Regions from separate parts of the Asticcacaulis sp. MM231 genome, predicted to be linked through region 2. Evidence: predicted binding sites of a transcription regulator. Region 2 holds the regulator's gene; the other holds the start of a gene.
The links. The regulator LexA, encoded in region 2, represses DNA repair genes until DNA is damaged. The targets are predictions, from matches to a motif close to ATGTTCNCNANNTGTTCT.
Positions count from the first base shown of each region.

Region 1: recA (recombinase RecA) is a predicted target of LexA. The motif match lies at 8,196-8,213, and genes of this name have one in related genera.

Region 1 is NZ_OZ075108.1:2,873,937-2,884,797, forward strand. Features, by position in the region: gene ABQ278_RS14085 (SGNH/GDSL hydrolase family protein) at 111-1,190, shown strand; gene ABQ278_RS14090 (DUF2939 domain-containing protein) at 1,505-2,125, shown strand; gene ABQ278_RS14095 (AEC family transporter) at 2,226-3,221, shown strand; gene ABQ278_RS14100 (glucose 1-dehydrogenase) at 3,152-3,937, opposite strand; gene alaS (alanine--tRNA ligase) at 4,116-6,752, opposite strand; gene recA (recombinase RecA) at 7,024-8,109, opposite strand; gene ABQ278_RS14115 (hypothetical protein) at 8,427-9,452, shown strand; gene ABQ278_RS14120 (glycoside hydrolase) at 9,395-10,324, shown strand; gene ABQ278_RS14125 (VOC family protein) at 10,357-10,830, opposite strand.
Region 2 is NZ_OZ075108.1:1,964,915-1,975,775, forward strand. Features, by position in the region: gene tpiA (triose-phosphate isomerase) at 1-683, opposite strand, end outside; gene ABQ278_RS09645 (SurA N-terminal domain-containing protein) at 955-2,898, shown strand; gene trpE (anthranilate synthase component I) at 2,895-4,412, shown strand; gene ABQ278_RS09655 (hypothetical protein) at 4,413-4,775, opposite strand; gene ABQ278_RS09660 (aminodeoxychorismate/anthranilate synthase component II) at 5,006-5,599, shown strand; gene trpD (anthranilate phosphoribosyltransferase) at 5,592-6,620, shown strand; gene trpC (indole-3-glycerol phosphate synthase TrpC) at 6,689-7,480, shown strand; gene lexA (transcriptional repressor LexA) at 7,604-8,302, shown strand; gene ABQ278_RS09680 (hypothetical protein) at 8,299-8,508, opposite strand; gene ABQ278_RS09685 (ComEC/Rec2 family competence protein) at 8,594-9,928, opposite strand; gene ABQ278_RS09690 (hypothetical protein) at 9,985-10,467, opposite strand; gene gltX (glutamate--tRNA ligase) at 10,575-10,861, shown strand, end outside.

The sequences.
Region 1 (10,861 bases), 910 kb from region 2:
CCGCGCTCAAACAGCGAAGCGGTAGCGCACCCCAAATAGGCGCGTTGGTGGTGGGGTTTCTTGCTTTCTTGCCCGATAGCCGCCACTATCGCCAAAAAGGGAGAAAACACATGTGGAAGTCGATTTTACTGGCCGGGGCGCTGGCTATATCTCCGTTCGCCGCACACGCGACAACAACATTTCAGATCGCATATCTCCTGCCTATGACCATTGGCGGGCGCGTCACAGCCGATAATGTTCATCAATGGCCTGCCGTTTATTTCGAATCGCGTTTCACAGGGCCGTCCGTAAAATTGCTTTTCGACAATGAGAACAGCAACTTCAATGTTATTGTCGATGGCAAGCCGCTGATGATTTTGCAAAAGCCAGGCAGCAAGGTCGTAGAGCTAGGTGAGTTGGGCGACGGCGAACATACGATACGCCTCGAAAAGCGATCAGAAACCCAATACCTGACAGGTCGTTTCGTCGGGTTCGACACGATCGATCAGCCAAGCCCGCTGTTACCCCCGCCCCACCGCGCCCGCCAGATCGAGTTCATCGGTGACTCACTGACCGTCGGCTATGGCAATACCTCAGCCTTTACCCAGTGTACGCCTGAGGAAATCTTCGAGACCACCGACAGCCAGCAGGGCTTTGGCGTCCTCACCGCCAGGCATTTCGACGCCGATTACCAGATCAACGCCTTTTCCGGTCTTGGCATGGTGCGCAATTACGACGGCCGCGAGCATCCGAAATACCATATGCCGATGCTCTATGACCGTGCGCTCTTCGATGACCCGACGCCCGCCCACCAGCCCGACTGGCACCCACAGGTCATTGTCATCGGTATCGGCAGCAATGATTTTTCCACACCTGTGCGTCCAGATGAGCCGTGGGGAAATGAGGCCAATCTCCGCGCCGACTATGTGAAGACCTACACCGCCTTCGTCAAAACCCTCCGCGCCCGAAACCCAAACGCCTTTATCCTGCTGACCACGCTGGAAGGCGAACCGGAAGGCTATATCGGCGGCACGAATGAGGTATTTACCGCCATGACCTCGGGCGGTGATAACAAGATAGACCGCATCACCCTGCCGGTGCTCGACTACACCGGCTGCAACAGTCACCCCAATACCCGCTCGGACGCACGGGCCGCCGATATCTACATCAAATATCTCGAAGCCCACCCGCAGCTCTGGCAAGGCAAGTAAGGCTCTGACACGGATAAGGCACAGATGATGACCTTTGGTCATCAACATGGATAAGACACGGATTTCATAATAAATTAAAGGTGATACGCCGTCCCATAGCCCTTTAGGACGGCAAAGCCGTCACAGGTCTACACCTCTATCCGTGCCTTATCCGTGTCGCAGCGAAGCGGCATCCGTGCCTTTATCCGTGGTCAAAACTGTCTTCCAATATCGGCAGCCGCGCCACACCTGCGCGTCAATTCACCGCAAAGGGGCGACAAGCCTAGATTGGCGTGTTAACCTTGTTTCATACGGTCTCCAGGGGGAAATGTACTGTGTCGAGAATTCTAAGCCTGTTGCTGGTTATCATCGTCGCGGGTTGCGCCGGTCTGTTCTATGCCGCGCCGATCATCTCCTTCGCGGATGTCCGCAGTTCCTGCCAGAGCCAGGATATCGACGCCCTGGCCAAGCTGATCGATTTCGACACCGTGCGCATCAGCCTGAAAGCCCAGCTCGATGCCGGCGACAAGGGGCTGGCCGCTCCCGCCCCCAGCGCGCTCAATGATCCGGTGGGCGCCACCGGCAGCGCCTTCAAGAATGTCGCCGATTCCGTCGGCAAGGCCATCAATGACATGGTCAATCCCAACGCCGTCAAAGCACCCGCCAAGCCGGTGATCGACGTCAATTCTTACCTGACGCCCAAGGCGATTCTCGGCCTGACCTATGGCGAGGCGAAAGACGCCAACAGGTTCGAGCCGTCCACCTTCGAGGGCAAGCCGCCTTCGCCCAAGGTGGCCTTTTTCAGTCTCGAACGCGCCCGCCTGACCGTCACAGACGAGGCCCACGGCACCACCACCTTCACCTTCGAGCGCCACGGCCTGACCCACTGGGAACTGGTCCATATCGGCCTGCCCACTGCCGAAAGCGAAGCGCTCAAAGCCAATCCGGCCGGCTAACTCTTCTATCTCCCCGCTTGCCGGGGAGGGGGACCACAAGCGAAGCGAAGTGGTGGTGGGGTTTCTTGCTTTCTCCCTCAAACGGCCTATAGCGTGCTGTATGTTTGACACTTTAGGCCGCGTCCTCGTCTTCTTCGCCTTTATCGGCCTTGGTGCCTTGCTGGTGAAACTCAAGCGCCTCAACGCACAGGGGCTGGACGGTCTGTCCGCCTATTTCTACTGGCTGGCCTTTCCATGCTGGCTGATGATCAGCTTTTCCCGCCTGCCGCATTTCGATATCACCATGGCCATGCCGATCCTGGCCTATCTTGCCGCCATGGTCCTGACCGGCGCGATCGTCGTTATTGCCACGCGCCTTTTCAAAAGCCGAAAGGACGACGCCATCGCCGCCGGCATGGCCGGTTTCATCAACAATTCCGCTTTCCTCGGCATCCCCATCGCGCTTAGCCTGTTCGGGCCGGAAGTTTCGCGTATCGGGCCGCTGGTCGTGGCCGCCGACTTCCTCATCCTGTTCAGCATCGGCTGCGCCGGATTGGCCAAGGCTTCGGGCAAAACCTTCAAGGCTGCCCTGGCCCACACCGCCAAAAACCCGACCGTGATCGGCGCCCTGACCGGTGTCGCCTGTATGCTGATCGGCTTCCGCTTTCCTTTGCCAGTCGAAAACGCGCTTGATATCCTCGGCAAATCCGGCCCGCCGGTCGCCCTCGTGGCGCTGGGCGGGATGCTGGCTCTGATGCCCGTGACGAACCTGACCCGTCCGGACGCCACTAGTGCCATCGCCATTATCGGCAAGATTTTGCTCGCTCCCGCCTTGGTCGCGCTTGTGCTCAGCCTGCTTCGCGTCGATCCACTGACCTTGCGCGTCTGTGTCTTTCTAGCGGCCACACCCACCGCCGTCAGCGTCTTTATCCAGACGAAGATGTACGGCCTGTGGTTTGAAGGCGCCGCCAAGACCGTGGCGCAGTCGACCCTGATCAGTCTCTTCACCTTGTCGGCGTTGGCCTTGCTTTTACGCATGGAATATGACTACTTCGGCGAGGTCGATGTCCCCGCCAGTATGCCGCCGTCGATATTGAATTCCGAACCGGTGATATAGGTCGCTTCATCCGACGCCAGCAGGATCGCCACCGCCGCCACCTCATCCGGCCGGCCAAAGCGATGCAGCGGCATATTATCGAGCATCCGCTTTTCATCGGCCGCGCCATCGATCATGCCGTCCCACATCGGGGTGCGGATCGAGGCCGGATAGAGCGAATTGCAGCGAATGCCGAGATTTTGTTCGGCGCAATAGAGCGCCACCGACTTGCTGTGATTGCGGATGGCGGCCTTGCTGGCGGCATAGGCAGCGGTTTTCGGCACGCCCACAAGCCCCGAACGCGACGACATATTGATGATCGAGCCGCCCTTGCCGACCGCGCGCATGGCCTGGATCGCGTGCTTGCATCCCAGGAACACGCTGTCGAGATTGATGGCAATGACCTTGCGCCAATCCTCCAGACTGGCGTGTTCCGGATCGTGCGGATGCCCGCCTTCCGTGCCGGTGATGCCGGCATTATTGACCAGAATATCGAGCCCACCGCGGTCTGACACGATGGCGGCCATCACCGCCGCCCACTGCGCTTCGTCGGTGACATCGTGCGCCATGAAGCCGCCCTTGTCCCCCAGCGCCCGGGCTGCGGCCTCGCCTTTTTCCACATTGATATCGCTGATGACAACATAGGCGCCCTCGGCAGCGAAGGCCGCAGCGATGGCCGCGCCGATGCCGCTGGCCGCACCGGTGATCAATGCCGTCTTGCCCGATAGTCTGTTCATAGAAAAACCCTGCATCTGAAAAGAAGATGCAGGGTTATAGCATGGAACATAAGGACGCTATGCGCCAGATAGCCGCTGGAGCGCTTTCCGAAAAGTGTGACACACTTTTTGGATCAAAAAGCGCGTAAACACAAAAAACTAAGAGCGCCTATCTGATTCCATCAGATCGGAATGCGAACTAGATCAGCGCCTTGACCGCTGCGATGCCCGCATCGGCCTGGCTGTCATCGGGCGCGCCACCCTGGGCGAAGTCGGCCTTGCCGCCCGCCCCTTGACCACCCATGGCGATCACGGCCGCCTTGGCCAGCTCGGCAGCGTTATATTTGCCGGTCAGGTCAGGCGTTACCGCCACGGTGACCGCCGCCTTGCCATCGAGCTTGCCGACCAGCGCTACGATGCCGCTGCCAATTGATTTTTTGAAATCCTCGGCCAGCGGCCGCAGATCCTTGCCGCCGACGCCATCCAGCACACGGGCGATCACATTGGTGCCGTTGATCTCCTCAGGCCCGGAGGCCGCGCCGCCACCGCCCACCGCCAGCGCGCGCTTGGCTTCGGACAGTTCCTTTTCGAGGCGTTTGCGCTCAGCGATCAGGGCTTCGACGCGGGCGCCGACCTGATGGACCGGCACCTTGAACTGATCGGCCAGAGCCGTGGCCACGCCCGCCTGATCGAGCAGGAACTGACGCGCCGATTCACCGGTATAGGCCTCGATGCGGCGAATGCCCGCCGCCACGCCGCCTTCGGAAATGATCTTGAACAGGGCGATATCACCGGTGCGCGACACGTGGGTGCCGCCGCACAGTTCGACCGAATAGTCACCCTCGCCTTCGAGCGCATGACCGAGCGCCAGCACGCGCACTTCCTCGCCGTACTTCTCCCCGAACAGCGCCACGGCGCCGGCTTCGATGGCCTTTTCCGGCGACATCAGCTTGGTGGCCGCCGCCTGATTTTGCAGGATGACCGCGTTGACCTCGTCTTCGATGCGTTCGATCTCGGCATCGCTCAGCGGCGCGCCGTGGCTGAAGTCGAAGCGCATGCGGTCGGCATCGACCAACTGGCCCTTTTGCGCGACGTGCGCGCCCAGAACGTGCTTGAGCGCGGCATGCAGCAGGTGCGCGGCCGAGTGGTTCGAGCGCGTGGTGTGGCGCTTTTCAGGATCGACCCTGAGCTCGACCTTGTCGCCAAGCTTGAGCGTGCCTTCGGTGATCTCAAGCAGGTGCACGATGAGCTCGCCGGCCTGACGATAGGTGTCCTTGATAACGCCCTGGCCATGCAGAAGCTCGACCGTGCCGGTATCGCCGGCCTGTCCGCCGCCTTCGGGATAAAACGGCGTCTTTTCAAAAACCGCCTCGACCGTATCGCCGGCAATGGCTTCCCCAACCTGCTCGCCATTGAGCAGCAGCGCCTGTGCGTGCGCCTGGGCGTTCAGGTGATCGTAACCGACGAAGTCCGAAGCGCCGATGGCGTCCTTGATGGTGAACCATTCGGCCGATTGGGCCTTTTCGCCGGAGCCGGTCCAGTTTTCACGGCCGCGCGTCTTTTGCGCTTCCATGGCAGTGTCGAAACCGGCCGTATCGACGGTCAGGCCCTTACCGCGAATGGCGTCCTGCGTCAGGTCGAGCGGGAAGCCGTAGGTGTCGTAAAGCTTGAAGGCGGTTTCGCCGTTCATGACGTCGCCGTCCTTGAGGTCGCGCGTCGCTTCGTCGAGCAGGGTCATGCCACGGCCAAGCGTGCGGCGGAATCGTTCTTCCTCCTGGCGCAGGGTATCGATGATGCTGGCCTCGGCGCGTTTCAGTTCGCCGTAGTGGCCACCCATTTCCGCGACGAGCGTCGGTGCCAGCTTGTGCAGCAGCGGCTCCTGCGCGCCCAGCAGATAGGCGTGGCGCATGGCCCGGCGCATGATGCGGCGCAGGACGTAGCCACGACCTTCGTTCGACGGCGTGACACCATCGGCGATCAGGAAAGACGACGAACGCAGGTGATCGGCGATGACGCGGTGCGACGGCAGATTATCGCCCTCGGCCTTGACGCCAGTGGCCTCGACACTGGCCTTGATCAGGGTCTGGAACAGGTCGATGTCGTAATTGTTGTGCACGCCCTGCAACACAGCGGCGACGCGCTCAAGGCCCATGCCGGTATCGATCGACGGCTTGGGCAGGCTGACGCGCGTGCCGTCGGCCGACTGGTCGAACTGCATGAAGACGAGGTTCCAGATTTCGACGAAACGGTCGCCATCTTCTTCCGGCGTGCCGGGAGGGCCGCCCCAGATATGATCGCCGTGATCGTAGAAGATTTCGGTGCACGGGCCGCAGGGGCCGGTATCGCCCATCGACCAGAAGTTATCCGAACCGGCGATGCGGGCGATCTTCAATTCCGGCAGGCCGGCGATCTTCTTCCACAGGTCGAAGGCCTCATCGTCATCGATATAGACGGTCGCCATCAGGCGGTTCTTGTCGAGACCGTAATCCTTGGTCATCAGGTTCCAGGCGAACTCGATCGCTTCGGCCTTGAAGTAGTTGCCGAAGGAGAAGTTGCCGAGCATCTCGAAGAAGGTGTGGTGGCGCGCGGTATAGCCGACATTATCCAGGTCGTTATGCTTGCCGCCGGCCCGCACGCATTTCTGCGACGTGGTGGCGCGATTGTAGGGCCGCGTTTCCGCGCCGGTAAAGACGTTCTTGAACTGCACCATGCCCGCATTGGTGAACATCAGGGTCGGATCGTTGTGCGGCACGAGCGAGGAGGACGAAACGACCTCGTGGCCCTGCTTGGCAAAGTAATCGAGGAAGGTCTGACGTATCTGATTTAAGGACGGCATGGTCTGCTTCAGTTCGAGGTAGATGGGCAAATAAGAGGTTGTATATAGAGGGGCTTCACAACAAGCGCAAAGACCTTTGCACCGCTAAGGCTATCTTTTTGCCGCTCTGTGGCATCTGTTGCTGCAACAAACAAAAAAGACGCCCGTTGCGGGGCGTCTTTTCCTGATCAGGCCGGTGGACCGGAGGTTTGGAGCCGGTCCGGCCCGATCATGTTTTTTGCTCAGGCGCCGCAAGGGGCGCCCTTGCCAGATCACGCGCGTAATCTGGAGCCTACAGCGACTCGTCACCTTCGTTGGCGTCCGGCTCCGGCGTGCCCAGCAGTTCCTCGGCCAGGACCACCGACTTGTTGCGGATGCCCTTTTCGATCTCGTTGCACATTTCCGGATTGGCTTTCAGGAAGTCACGGGCGTTATCGCGGCCCTGACCGATGCGGGTCGAGTTGTAGGAGTACCAGGATCCCGACTTCTCGACGAGGCCGGCCTTGACGCCCAGATCGATAATCTCACCGATCTTGGAGATGCCCTGACCGAACATGATGTCAAACTCGACTTCGCGGAACGGCGGCGCGATCTTGTTCTTGACCACCTTGACCTTGACGCTGTTGCCGATGTTCTCGTCGCGCACCTTGATGGCGCCGGTGCGGCGGATATCGAGACGCACCGAGGCGTAGAATTTCAGCGCGTTGCCGCCGGTCGTCGTTTCCGGCGAGCCGTACATCACGCCGATCTTCATGCGGATCTGGTTGATGAAGATGACAATGCACTTCGACTTGGAGATCGAGCCGGTCAGCTTGCGCAGGGCCTGCGACATCAGACGGGCTTGCAGACCGGGCAGGCTGTCGCCCATGTCGCCTTCGATTTCCGCGCGCGGAGTCAAGGCGGCCACCGAATCGATGACCACGATATCAACGGCGCCCGAACGGACCAGCGTATCGGTGATTTCCAGAGCCTGTTCGCCATTATCCGGCTGCGAGACGAGCAGGTCATCGAGATTGACGCCCAGACGCTGCGCATAGCTCGGATCGAGCGCGTGCTCCGCATCGACAAACGCGGCCGTGCCGCCCTGCTTCTGGATTTCGGCCACGGTGTGCAGGGCCAGCGTCGTCTTGCCCGACGATTCCGGACCATAGATTTCAATGACGCGGCCCTTCGGCAGGCCGCCGATACCCAGCGCCATATCGAGACCCAGCGAGCCGGTGGAGACCGCTTCGATATCCGCGATCTTGCCGTTCTTGCCCAGGGTCATCACCGACCCCTTGCCAAAGGCGCGATCAATCTGCGCCAGCGCCGCTTCGAGGGCGCGTTGCTTTTCAGCTTCGTTTTTACCGACCAATTTCAATACCGCTTGAGATGACATAACCAAACCCTCCTATGTCACGATTCCCGCCACCGGGTGTTTCTTTTAAATCGTTCTGACAAACCACGATGTACCTCATTTGTTCCAAGTTCGCAATATGTTCTCACGGTCTTTTTTCGTGTTCTCTTCTCTTGCTCGCCCAAAACCGTTTTGTCGCCTGGGTTTGCTGCATAAAATAATTAATGCAGACACGGCCACTGCCATCAGCCCTCGGTTCTCTCCAGGTGGCCGCTCGAACCGACCCTGAACCAGATCGTGATTTGACGTTTCGTGCCTCCCGCATGTTAACTCAGGTTGAAATCAGGAGCCCCTCCCTCATGCCGCGTCATCTTCGCCCTGCTGGCCTTGTTGCCCTGATGATTGCTCTTGCAGGTGCTTCAAACGCTGAACCTGTCACGCTAAAAGCAGGTGAGACGACCTTTACGATCGATGCCAGCACACTGCGCATTGACGCGGCGCGCGCCGGCGAAACACCACAATCCGTCATGCCGCCTCAGCATGATGCCGAGGCAGGTGTGCCCCCCGTAGCCGTTGACAAGGGCTGGCGCTGGCAGGATACCACAGGGCGCACCTACACGGCGTCGACGGAGGGCGACGCTTTGAAACTCGTCGTCCGGGCGCCACCGGAGCAAAAGCTGAACTGGGCCCTCCCGCAGGTCGCCACGGGCACATGGCTGATACCGGACGGCGAAGGGATGGCTTTCCAGGTCGATGACGCTTTCTGGCGCCAGCACAATCAGCGAGAACACTGTCTGGATGGGACAGCGGGCCTGTCTTTTCCAGCCTGGAGTTATCTGACCAGCGACCGGGCCGTGATCTATGCCCTGGGGGATGGCCTGCGGTCGGAACTGTGCCTGAAAGATGATCATGGGCTGCAAGCGCGCCTGAATCACAGTTTCGATGAAACACCCGAGGGGCTCGAGATTCTGTTTGCCGTGCGCCCGCCCGATCCTTTGGCGCCGGCCATTTTTTACCGCGACAGGCTCAAGGGGCGTGGTCAGTTCAGAACCTTGACCGACAAGGCCGTCCCCGATCTTGAGCGCCTGTATGGCGCGCCCCAGGCCTATGTGTGGGGAGACGGGCGCGATCTCGCATTCTTGGATGACCTGAAGGCGCTGGGGATAGAACGCATAAACCTCAGCTATGATCAGAATCCCGCAAAAAACGCGCATGTCGTGCGCAGCGCCTATCTTGAAAAAGCCGAGGCGCTGGGCTACCTCGCCGGACCTTACGATGTGTTCGACAATGGACAGCCGCCGGGCGAAGACACGTCGCCCTATGTGTTATGGGACAAACTCTCTACCCCGCCGGCTGCGTTCTGGATCGCACGGGCAAGCCGGTGACAGGTTTCGCCGGCATGGGCTGCGAAATGTCCAGCGAGGCCATTGTCCGTGCACCCGGCGCTTTTGTGCCCGGCGCGCGTTATGCGCAGCATCGCGCCGAAGGGGCCAATCAGGTCTTTGTCGATGTCGACGCCTATGGTGAATTCTATCATGACTACAGCCCGGACCACCCCATGACCATGATGCGGGACCGCGACAACCGTCTGGCGCGTCTTTCGCTCGGCATGACACACTATCAGCTTGTCATGGGCTCCGAAAACGCGACCGCCTGGAGTGCCGGCGTTGTGCATTATTCCCACGGCACGGCGCAGGCACATGTCAGCATCGTCTGGAAAGTTAAAAATGATAAGGACCGTTTCGGCGGCTGGTGGCCGTCTGATCGTCTGCCCCTGTTTTTCAAAACCTTCACGCCTACGGAAGACGAAGCCCGCCTTTTGTTCGGCGCTGCGGACCGGCTGCCTCTGTTTGACGCGGTCTTCCACGATTCCGTCATCGCCTCGGACCGGTGGGAATTCGGTCTGATGAAGGTGTCGGGGATGGAAGGGGCGCGTTTTGCGCGCGCCCTGCTTTACGGCACGCCGACCATATGGCCGCTCGACCGGCAGGAAGTCCGGCGCACGGGGCCATGGCTGAAAGCCGCGCATGATGATTTTCGCATAGCCCACGGCTGGAATGCACCTGTGGCCTTGACCGGCTTCAGGTGGGAAACAGCGGATCGCCTTGTCCAGACGACGAGCTTTGCCGATGGCCGGACCCTTACTGCAAACTTCTCGTCGACACCTTTTCAGGGGCTGGCGACACATTGTGTGCGGGTAAAACGGCCTGAGAAAGCCGCGATAGACCTGTGCCCACCGGCTTTACCCACCCGTTGAACAGGTTACGCCTGGGCGACAAAGCGGCCCGCCTATCCCCTCACCGCCGCCTCGATTTTGGCGACGTCGATCTTGCCCATCTGCATCATGGCCTCAAAAGCGCGCCTGGCCACATCGCCGCCTTTTGCCATGGCCTCAGTGAGCACACGCGGGGTGATCTGCCACGAGAGCCCCCATCTGTCCTTGCACCAGCCGCAGGCGCTTTCCCGACCGCCATTGCCCACAATGGCGTTCCAGTAACGGTCGGTCTCTTCCTGATCGTCGGTGGAGATGGCGAAGGAAAAGGCCTCGGTCTGATGGAACACGTCGCCGCCATTGAGACCCAGGCACGGGATACCGCAGACGGTGAATTCGACGGTCAGGACATTACCCGCCTTGCCGCCGGGAAAATCAGACGGTGCGCGAAAAACGGCGCCCACCGCGCTGTCAGGAAAGGTTTCGGCGTAAAAGCGCGCGGCGGCTTCCGCGTCCTTGTCGTACCACAGGCAAATCGTGTTCTTGTTCATGGCGTGTCCTCGGTTTTATGATTTCATCCCC
Region 2 (10,861 bases):
CCGACGAGCGCGCCGCCAACGCCTTCCAGCGCCAGCAGGTGCGCCGCGTTGGAAGCCTTGACGGAGCCGCCATAAAGAATCTGCGGCGCATTCGTACCGAAATGCTTATCGAGATGCCCCCGGATCAGAGCGAAGGCTTCGAGAATCTGCGCATCCGACGCCACCAGACCGGTTCCGATGGCCCAGACCGGTTCATACGACACATGAAACGCCTGACCTTTCAGATCGCTCGTCACACTATCCGCCAATTGGCGCGACAGCACGGGAATTGTCAGGCCGGCCTGGCGCTGATCAAGCGTTTCACCGATGCAGATGATCGGCTCCAGCCCGGCGCGCAAAGCCGCCAGCGACTTGCGCGCCACCAGGGCGCACGGCTCAAGATGACCATGGCGGCGCTCGGAATGCCCCAAAATAACCATGGAAGCGCCGGCGTCTTTCAGCATGGACGCCGAGATATCACCGGTATAGGCGCCGGAATCGGCGTGGTGGCAATCCTGCCCCCCCAACATGATATCTGTGCCTTGCAGGGCATCGGCCATAAGCGGCAAAAGGGTGGCGGGCGGAAACAGGGCGACGCGCGCGTTTAATCCGCGGCTTTGCTCGGCAATAGTGCGGGCGATCGGGAGCGACGCCTTGACGCCGTTCATCTTCCAATTGGCCGCGATCAGATGGGTTTGTGGCATTATCATTCTTTTTGGGCTGGCATTTCAGGTCTGCGGCCGGTCGGCGAACGCGCCTTCTAATGAGGCCCTGTTACTCCGGCGGTGTGTTCGCAGCGCACAAAACATAGACTGAGGCTGGCGGGCAAGCCAAGGAAAACTTGCCAAGAAAATCCTTGAAAGTCACAATTTCCCTTTGTAACAGCCTTATTCGTGCCGTAAGACACCACCATATCTGCGCGCGTGCGCTAAAAAGCGTGCCGGCTACTTTTGCGTCTACAGGATACATAAAGCGATGATCACCGCCTTCCGCGAATTTACCAAGTCATGGTTCTTTAAAGGCCTGATGGTGCTTTTGATCGCCTCGTTCGCCATTTTCGGCCTGACCGATGCGTTTAACAAGACGGGTGGCAATGATGTTATCACCGCCGGCAAGCGCGAGATCAGCTCCAGCGATTTCAAGAGCCGCTTTGAAGTGATCAAGGAAAACTATCCCAAAGAAAACAAGGGACAGACCTTCACCAACGAAGAATATGTTGCCGCCGGCGCCCATATCCGCCTGCTGAACCAGATGGCCGACGAGACAGCGTTTGCCGCCTGGCTTGATTCGATCGGCATCAAGCCATCGGCCAAGATGATCGTCGCTGAAATCGGCAAGATTCCCGCCTTCTTCAACAGCGTCACCGGCCGTTTCGACAAGGACACCTATCGTCAGTTGCTGGCGCGCAACAACATGACCGAAAAGTCGTTCGAGCAGAACATGTCGGATGAAATCGCCGGTCAGCAGTATCTGTCCGCCGCCGTCGCCGGTTTCAAGGCGCCACGCATCTATGCCGCCGCCGAAGCCGCCGTGACCCTGCAAAACCGCGACGCCAGCCTGTTCGTGGTCAACCAGTCGAACATCACAATGCCCGCCCCGCCGACCGAGGCCGATCTGAATGCCTTCTACACCGCGCGCCTGCCGCAATTGCAGATGCCGGAACTGCGCCAGGCCTCGGTGGTCCGCTTCGCCGCTGACAATTACAAGGACATCAAGGTTGACGAAGCCGCCGTCCGCAAGCTCTATGACACCCGCCTCGCCACCCTGGCCGCGCCGGAAACCCGCAGGTTCGTGCAGGTGACGGCCCAGAACGCCGGCGACGCCAACGCCATCGCCAGCGCCCTGAAAGCCGGTAAGACGCCCGAAGACGCCGCCAAGGCCCACAAGGGCCAGGTCATCACCTACGACCTGAAGCCGAAGGCCGCCGTGCCTGACGCCAAGATCGGCAACGCCGCCTTCGCGCTCAAGACCGGTGATATTTCCGGTGCCATTCAGGGTGAACTCGGCTACGCCGTCATCAAGATGGGCGAGATCAAGACCGGCTCGACGCCTTCCTATGACAGCGTCCACGCCCAACTGGTTCAGGACTACCTCAAGGAAGAGGCCGCCAACCGCGTCAACAAGGACTCGAACGCCTTCTCCGACGCCATCCGTGCCGGCAAGAATTTCGACGCCACCGCCAAGGAACTGGGCCTGACCGTCGTCAAGCTTGAGCCGATGACCGCCGATGGCCAGACCAACAATCCGCGCGCCAACTACAGCAACTACACCACCTTGGTGAAGGCGATCTACGACCTGCCGTCCGCCGGTTCGGCCTCGGACGTTGAAGAACTCGGCGAAGGCCAGTATTTCGCCGTCCGCCTCGATGCCGTGAAGCCCGCCGGTGCGCCGCCTTTCGCCCAGATCAAAAACGAACTGGCACAGTACTGGATGGCCGAAAAGGTCGGCGCCGCCATTCAGGCCAAGGCCTCTGAAGCCTCGGCCCGTCTCAACAAGGGCGAAGCCTTCGCCGCCGTCGCCGCCAGCCTGAACGCGCCGGTCCGTCAGTTCCCCGGCTTAAGCCGCGCCACGGCGCAGCAATCCGGCCTGCCGAACCCTGTGCTCGGTCGCGTCTTCGCCGGCAAGGCGGGCGAAACCTTCAATGCGCCGATTAACCAGATGAACATCGCCATTGGTCGCATCGACGCCGTCCATCAGGCTGACGTCTCCAGCGCCAACATGATGTCGACCGCCGTCCGCGCGCAAATGACCCAGAGCGTGCAGCAGGATATCGCCACGACCAACCGCACCGAAGCCCGCACCCTGGTCAAGACCGCCACCTATCCGAACACGGCCGAACTGGCGCTGGGCATCACGCCCGCCGATCCGAAGGCCGACAAGAAGGATGACAAGAAGCCCGCAGAAAAGGCCAAGCCGTGATCGCCGAGGCCGCTTCCCTGACCGCCAACGAAGGCGTCTTCACCCAGGCGTATGACGCCGGCAAACCCTATATCGTCTGCCGCAAGCTGATCGATGATCTGGAAACCCCGGTTTCGGCCTATCTGAAACTGTCGCGCAACCACCCTTTCAGCTTCCTGTTCGAGTCGGTTGAGGGCGGTGCGCTCTCTGGCCGCTATTCGATACTTACCCTGTCGCCTGACCTCGTATGGCGCTGTTTTGGTGACAAGGCCGAACTGGCCACCGGCGGTGATATCGCCAAAGGCCTATACACGCCGGACGACAAGCCGACGCTCGATTCGTTGCGCGCGCTTGTGGCCGCCAACAAGATGGATATCCCCGAAGGCCTGCCGCCGATGGTCTCCGGTCTGTTCGGTGTTTTCGGCTACGATCTGATCCGCCTGATGGAACCGCTCGGCACCGGCAATCCCGATCCCCTGAACCTGCCTGACGCCTGTCTGGTGCGTCCGTCGGTGATCTGCGTCTTCGACAATGTCGCGCACGAGATCCTGCTCGCCAGCCCGGTGTGGCCGGACGGCCGGACGGCTCATGATGCCTATAGCGGTGCCCTTGCGCGTCTTGACGCTGTGGAATCCGACCTGCGCGTGCCGCTGGCCGCCCAGCCCGCCGCCACCGATCACCACCAGGAGCCGTTGTCGTCACCGACCTCGGCGCAGGGCTACGGCAACATGGTCGAGCGCGCCAAGAACTATATCGCCGCCGGTGATATCTTCCAGGTCGTGCCGAGCCATCGCTTCGAGGCGCCGTTTAACCTTGATCCGTTCGCCTTCTATCGCAGCGTCCGCCGCCACAACCCTTCGCCCTACCTGTTCTACCTGAACTTCGGCGATTTCCAGCTGGCCGGCTCATCGCCGGAAATTCTGGTCCGTATCCGTGATGGCAAACTGACGATCCGCCCGATCGCCGGCACGCGTCGCCGCGGCAAGACACCGGCCGAGGACAAGGCGCTGGAACTGGAACTGCTGGCCGATCCGAAAGAGCTTTCCGAACACCTGATGCTGCTCGATCTGGGCCGCAACGATGTCGGCCGCGTCGCCAAGCCCGCGTCCGTGCGTGTCACTGAAAAGTTCGTCATCGAGCGCTACAGCCACGTCATGCACATCGTCTCCAATGTAGAAGGCGATGCCCCGAACGATCTGGATGCGGTCGATGCCCTGCTGGCCGCCCTGCCCGCCGGCACGCTCTCAGGTGCGCCCAAGGTGCGCGCCATGGAGATCATTGACGAACTGGAATCGGTCAAGCGCGGCGTGCTTTACGGCGGCGGTGCGGGCTATATCTCCAGCGGCGGCAGCGTCGATGTCTGCATCGTGCTGCGCACAGCCCTGTTCAAGGATCATATGATCTATGTGCAGGCCGGCGCCGGCGTGGTGGCCGACAGCGTACCGCAAACCGAGTATGAGGAAACCTGTCACAAGGCAGGTGCGCTCATCAAGGCCGCGCAGGACGCCTGGCGTTACGTCTACAGCCAGAACTAATTAATTATCTAGATTGATGGTTTCCTGGGTCGGTGACTCCAGGGCCATCTTGGCGCGGACAAATTCGTTCTGATCGATACCGGCTGTTTGTTCAGCGGCAGCGGGGAGCTGCGCGCTCGAAAGCTGGAAATCGACGGCACGAAACTGCACTTGCGGCACGGCCAGTCCGGACAGCATTGTCCCACCGTCCGTCTGATGTGCAGAATTGAGCGACGCCACCTTGACCGCGTTAACGGCGCCGTTCATCGGCATACGGGTCATGGTATAGGTAAAAAACATGCCGGCGCTGACAACACCCAGCACGGCAATGATCGGCACATAACCTGGGGCGCGCTTCTTCATCGGCCTGTTGAGCAGCATCATGGCCTCGTAAAGGCGCTCGTCGCTCAGGTCGCTTGTTTGTGCGTCCGCTAATCCGTTACGAATTCGATGTCATGCGCCGCACCTTACGGATATTTGGCACGACACAAAAGTCTTGTGATGTTTAGGCTTGGAAAGGCGGATGCAATTGCTTAGATACATGCTGAATGTGTGGGCGCGCTGTTGTTAGTGGGTGAGAGACACCTTACCAGACTGCGCTTACGGAGGCCTTAATGATCTTGGTTATCGATAATTATGATAGTTTCACTTACAACCTCGTCCATTATCTGGCCGAGCTTGGCGCGGAGACGCAGGTCTATCGTAACGACGCGCTGAGCGTTCAGGACGCCCTGGCGCTGGCGCCGAAAGCCATCCTGCTGTCGCCGGGCCCTTGCGCCCCCGATCAGGCCGGCATCTGCCTGCCGCTGCTGCGCGCCGCCCCCGAAGACATGCCGGTTCTGGGCGTCTGCCTCGGTCACCAGTCGATCGGTCAGGCCTATGGCGGTGATGTCATCCGCGCCAAGACCCTGATGCACGGCAAGACCAGCCAGATACACCATAATAACAAAGGCATTTTCAAAGACTTGCCCGATCCATTTACAGCGACACGTTATCACTCGCTGGCGGTAAAGCGCGAAACCCTGCCCGACGATCTGGAGGTGACCGCCTGGACCGAAGACGGCGAGATCATGGGCGTGCAGCACAAGACGCGCCCGATCCACGGCGTCCAGTTCCACCCTGAATCGATCGCTACCGAAGGCGGTCACCAGTTGCTGTCGAACTTCCTCGACCTCGCCGGTATCGAGAACCACAACCTCTATGTCTGACGCCTTCAAGCCGCTGCTGTCGAAACTGGCTGACGGCACCACCCTGAACGAAGAAGACGCCGAGTCCTTCTTCTCGGCCTGCCTGCGCGGCGAACCGACCCCAGCTCAGGTGGCTGCGGCCGTGACGGCGATCCGTATTCGTGGCGAAACGGTTGGCGAAATCGCCGCCTGCGCCCGCGCCATGCGCAAGGCCGCCATCCATCTGGATCATCCCTACGATGTGATAGATGTGTGCGGCACCGGCGGGGATGGGCTGCATACGCTGAATATCTCAACCGCCGTCGGTTTCGTGGCGGCCGGTGGCGGCCTGAAAGTGGCCAAACACGGCAACCGCGCCATCACCTCGAAATCCGGTACCGCCGATGTGCTGGCGGCGATCGGCGTCAATATTGAAGCGACACTGGAGCAACAGCGGACGGCGCTCGATGAGGCCGGCATCTGCTTCATGTTCGCCCAGTCGCATCACGGCGCCATGAAGCACGTGTCGCCGATCCGTCAGCAACTGGGTTTCCGCACCATTTTCAACCTGCTGGGCCCGCTCAGCAATCCGGCCGGCGCCAAACGTCAGGTGGTCGGCGTGCCCTCGCCGCGCTTTGTTGAACCCATCGCGCAGGCGCTTGGCCAGCTTGGCGCCGTCAAGGCGTGGTCGGTGCATGGATCTGGCCTCGACGAACTCACCACAACCGGCGAAACCGATGTGGCCGAATGGCGTGACGGCTTTGTCCGCCTGTTCAAGATCACGCCGGAGGCCGTGGGCCTGCCGCGCGCGGCGCTGGCCGATATCACCGGCGGCGCGCCGGAGCATAATGCGGCGGAACTTCTGGCCTTGCTCAATGGCAAAAAGAGCGCCTACCGCGATATCGTCCTCCTCAATGCCGCCGCCGCCTTCCTGGTGGCCGACAAGGTCGAGACGCTGCGTGAAGGGGTTGAACTGGCCATGGTCGTGATCGATGACGGCAAGGCGAAAGCCGCGCTCGATACCCTGATCCGGACGACGCCGCCCTATAACGCCCCCCTATAACATAAGTGTTGAGTGGCTAAGACGTGGCGCGACATGATAGTGTCGCCACGCCCGCCAAAGGAGACGATATGCAGGATATTCTGGAGAAGATCGCCACGTACAAACGTGAGGATGTGGCCGTGCGCCGCGTCAACACGACGCTGAGCGATCTCGAATCCGCGATCGAAGCTGCGGGCCCCACGCGCGGCTTTGCCCGCGCGCTAATCGCCAATCAGCAACCGGGCGGACTGTCGCTGATCGCCGAGATCAAGAAGGCCAGCCCTTCCAAGGGTTTGATTCGCGAAGATTTCGATCCGAACTATCTGGCGCAGTGTTATGAGGCCGGTGGGGCTAGTTGCCTGTCGATCCTGACCGATAACCCAAGCTTCATGGGCCACGAATTGCACTTCCAGTCGGCGCGCGGGGCGGTATCCCTGCCCTGTATCCGCAAGGAATTTCTCGTCGATACCTGGCAGGTGACCGAATTGCGCAGCCTGGGCGCTGACGCCATCCTGGTCATCATGGCGATGATCGATGATTCGCTGGCCGCCGATCTGATCGATACCGCGCATCACTACGGCATGGACGCCCTGGTCGAGGTTCACGATGCCGAAGAAATGCGCCGCGCACTTACACTGAAATCAAAGCTGATTGGTATAAACAACCGTAATCTAAGAGATTTTCATGTCGATCTGGCCGTGACCGAAGAACTGGCCCATATGGTCACGCCTGAGCATATTCTGGTCGCAGAAAGCGGTATTTTCACGCCGTTTGACGTCAGGCGTCTGGCCCGCACCGGCGCCACTGCCATGCTGGTGGGCGAAAGCCTTATGCGCCAAGGCGATGTCACCGAAGCGACGCGGACCCTGTTGTCCATTTAAGCAAAAATGCGGTAATTTTTGCGGCGTTAGCTTGACATTAACAAGAACACATATAGAACATCGGCTATTGGTTCATGACTTGTTCTGTGAACACGCAGACAGGCATTGCGAAATAGGTGTTCTATGCTGACGACCAAACAACGCGAACTCCTGATGTTCATTCACGAACGCATCAAGGAAAGCGGCGTCTCGCCATCGTTCGATGAAATGAAAGAGGCGCTCGATCTGGCGTCGAAATCAGGTATCCACCGCCTCATCACGGCGCTGGAAGAGCGCGGCTTTATCCGTCGCCTGGCGCACCGCGCCCGCGCCCTCGAAGTCATCAAGATGCCCGATCAGGCCACGGCCTCTGCACCGCCGCGCGGTCGTCAGGCCTTTGTGCCGCAAGTGGTTGAAGGCTCACGTCCACTTGAAAACTCCGCTCCCATCAATGACGACACCCGCGAACTGCCGCTGCTGGGCAAGATCGCCGCCGGTGTGCCAATCGAAGCAATGGGGCAGGAACGCGACCGCATCCATGTCCCCGAAGCCCTGCTGGGCGCCGGCGAGCATTATATCCTCGAAATCGAAGGCGATTCGATGATCAATGCCGGTATCCTGAATGGCGATTTCGTCGTCATCAAGAAGACCGATACGGCACAGTCCGGTGAGATCGTTGTGGCCCTGGTCGATGAAGACACCGCCACGCTGAAACGCCTGCGCAAGAAGGGCGGCTCGATTGCCCTTGAAGCCGCCAATCCGGACTACAAGACCAAGATCTACAACGACGGTCAGGTCAAGGTTCAGGGCCGTCTGGTCGGCCTGATGCGGCGCTACCACTAATAGACGGCGTCGCCCTCGGCTTGCGAGGGGTTTGACCAGTAGCGATGACCACGCAAGGGCTGGGCAGCCTTGATCTCCCAGCCCTTTTGCGTATCCGTCTGGCGCGTCAGTTGCAGGGCGCCAAGCGTGCGGAAATCACCGGCGCTGATACGGTTGACGCTGGCGCATTCATCCTGCCAGTCGCCGACCGGACTGCGCAGGACCACCAGATCGCTGGCTTAACAGAGTTCCGTCAAGCGCTCTGGCTTAGGCGGTTTGTTGCTGAACCAGAAACCGACCTTCATAGGGGCGTCAGGCTTCGGCATGCAACCATAGCCCTTGCAGATATAGTCGGCATCGCGCGCTAATATTCTGTGGCGTCAGCCCGTAATGCTGGCTCCATTGCGTGAAACCATACTGTCGCACGCGATCGCGCATGACATAGGCGCCTGCGGACGCCCGGATCGCCGCATTACCGCCCTCAGAGTCGATCCAGATATCCGGCGGCGTCACGCGCGGCCACCACCGGATAGCGCACGCCGCCAGCAGACCGGCCCATCGGGCCTTGCCACGCACCAGACAAACCCACAACAGCCCGATAAATGAGATGGCCAGCACATAGGCCGGTGCGCTTGGCCAGTTCAGCACGGCGTGCGGCAGGTCAGCGGTGATGGCGGCGATACGCTCGATGAGCCAAAGCCCTGCCCCGGCGATACGCAGGAACAGCAAGCCAATCGGCGTGGCGGAAAAGACGGTGCCAAGCGCCAGTGACGGCATCACCACAAAGGCGGTAACTGGCGCCTCGAACAGGTTGGACAGAAGACCGTAGACCGAAAAGCGGTTGAAATAGGCGATGGCGAAAGGTGTGGTAGCGGCGGTCGCCACGACCGAGGCCAGAAGCGACAGCCAAAGCCCACGCAGGGCCGACTGGATGGCCTTAACCCACATCGGCACGCTGATTTCAGTAACGGGAGGCTTGAGCGTTTCCGCCAGCGCCAGAAGGGCGGCGGTGGCGCTGAACGACATCTGGAAGCCTGGCTGGATCACGGCCTCCGGCGTCAGGCAAATCACGACGATGGCGGCGATGGCCAGCGCTCTCAGGCTCAAGGCGCGGCGGTCGAGCAGGATGGCACCGAAAGCGACGCAGGCCACGACCGCCGAGCGCACGGCCGGCGCCGGCGCTCCGGATATGGCAAGATAGAGCAGGATGCAGATGATGCTCAGCCCCGCCGCCCATTTCTTGATCGGCGCATGCAGGGCCAGCCACGGCACGGCGGCCATCAGGCCTCGCAGGGCGAAGAAGACGAAGCCACCGACAATCGCCATATGGAAACCTGAAATCGACAGGATGTGCGCGAGGCCGGAATCGCGCATATCCTGGATCAGGGCCTGCGGAATAAAGGTTTCATGGCCGGTCACCAAAGCCGCCGCGAAGCCGCCGATGGCGCGGCCATTGGCAAATTCCGGCGTGATGCCGGCCACCAGTTTTTCGGTGATCGACCAGCGCAGCTGATTGAGCTTCAGGATCATATCCAGCCACCAGCCCGGCTTGTCCGCGGATACGATGCGCGGCTGGCCGGGGACCATCCCAACCCCGCCGATGCACTGAAAACAGGCGGCGCGGGCAAAATCATATCCGCCCGGCATATTCGGCGGCGGCGGCGGATTGAGGATGGCGAAGACCGAGATCGCATCACCTGGTTTCAGGCGATCGCCTCCACCGTGCCCGGCTTGAGCGTCACGCGCAGCCGCAGCGGTGTGGCTTCCGGCCTCACGCCGCGCAGCGATATCGGCGCCAGCAACAGCCGCGGCTGGTCTTCGCTTGGCGACACGATATCGACCACATAGGCGGTCAGGGTATAGGTGGAGATCTCCGAGCCCAATACCGGCGCCCGCACATGCTCAGTGCGCAGCTTGCACACCATAACACCCAAGGCGAAAGCACATAAAAGAACTACAAAATTAAGGAGATATCCAGCTAAATTAAAGCGCCGCATGACCGACAGAGCCGCCACTATCGCCAGAGACGGCAGGCCCACCCATAGCCATGACGGCTCGAACAGCAGGCTGAGATAGGCGGCTGCACCGCATCCCATAGCGACCGGCAGCCACAGAAACAGCCGCCCGGCCTGCAGGCTCAGCGCATCCACCGTGCGATTTTTGATGAAAAGAATTGCGGATTTCAAACGCACATCGCCCCAAAGTGCCCAAAAATACGATGAAAGACCTTGGGTTCGCGGCAAAGAGAGCTATAAGACGCTCACAAACCTTCCCCCCCTTACCGTAAATGACCATGACCCAACCAAAATCGCAAGTCGTCACCCGTTTCGCTCCCTCGCCGACCGGCTACCTGCATATCGGCGGCGCCCGCACGGCCCTGTTCAACTGGCTCTATGCGAAACATACCGGCGGCAAGTTCCTGATCCGCGTGGAGGACACTGACCGCGAACGCTCGACTGTGGCCGCTGTTGACGCCATTTTCGAGGGGCTCGACTGGCTTGGCCTGAAGCCTGACGACACCGTGGTCTTCCAGCATGCGCGCGAAAAGCGCCACAAGCAGGCTGTCGCCGAGCTGGTGGC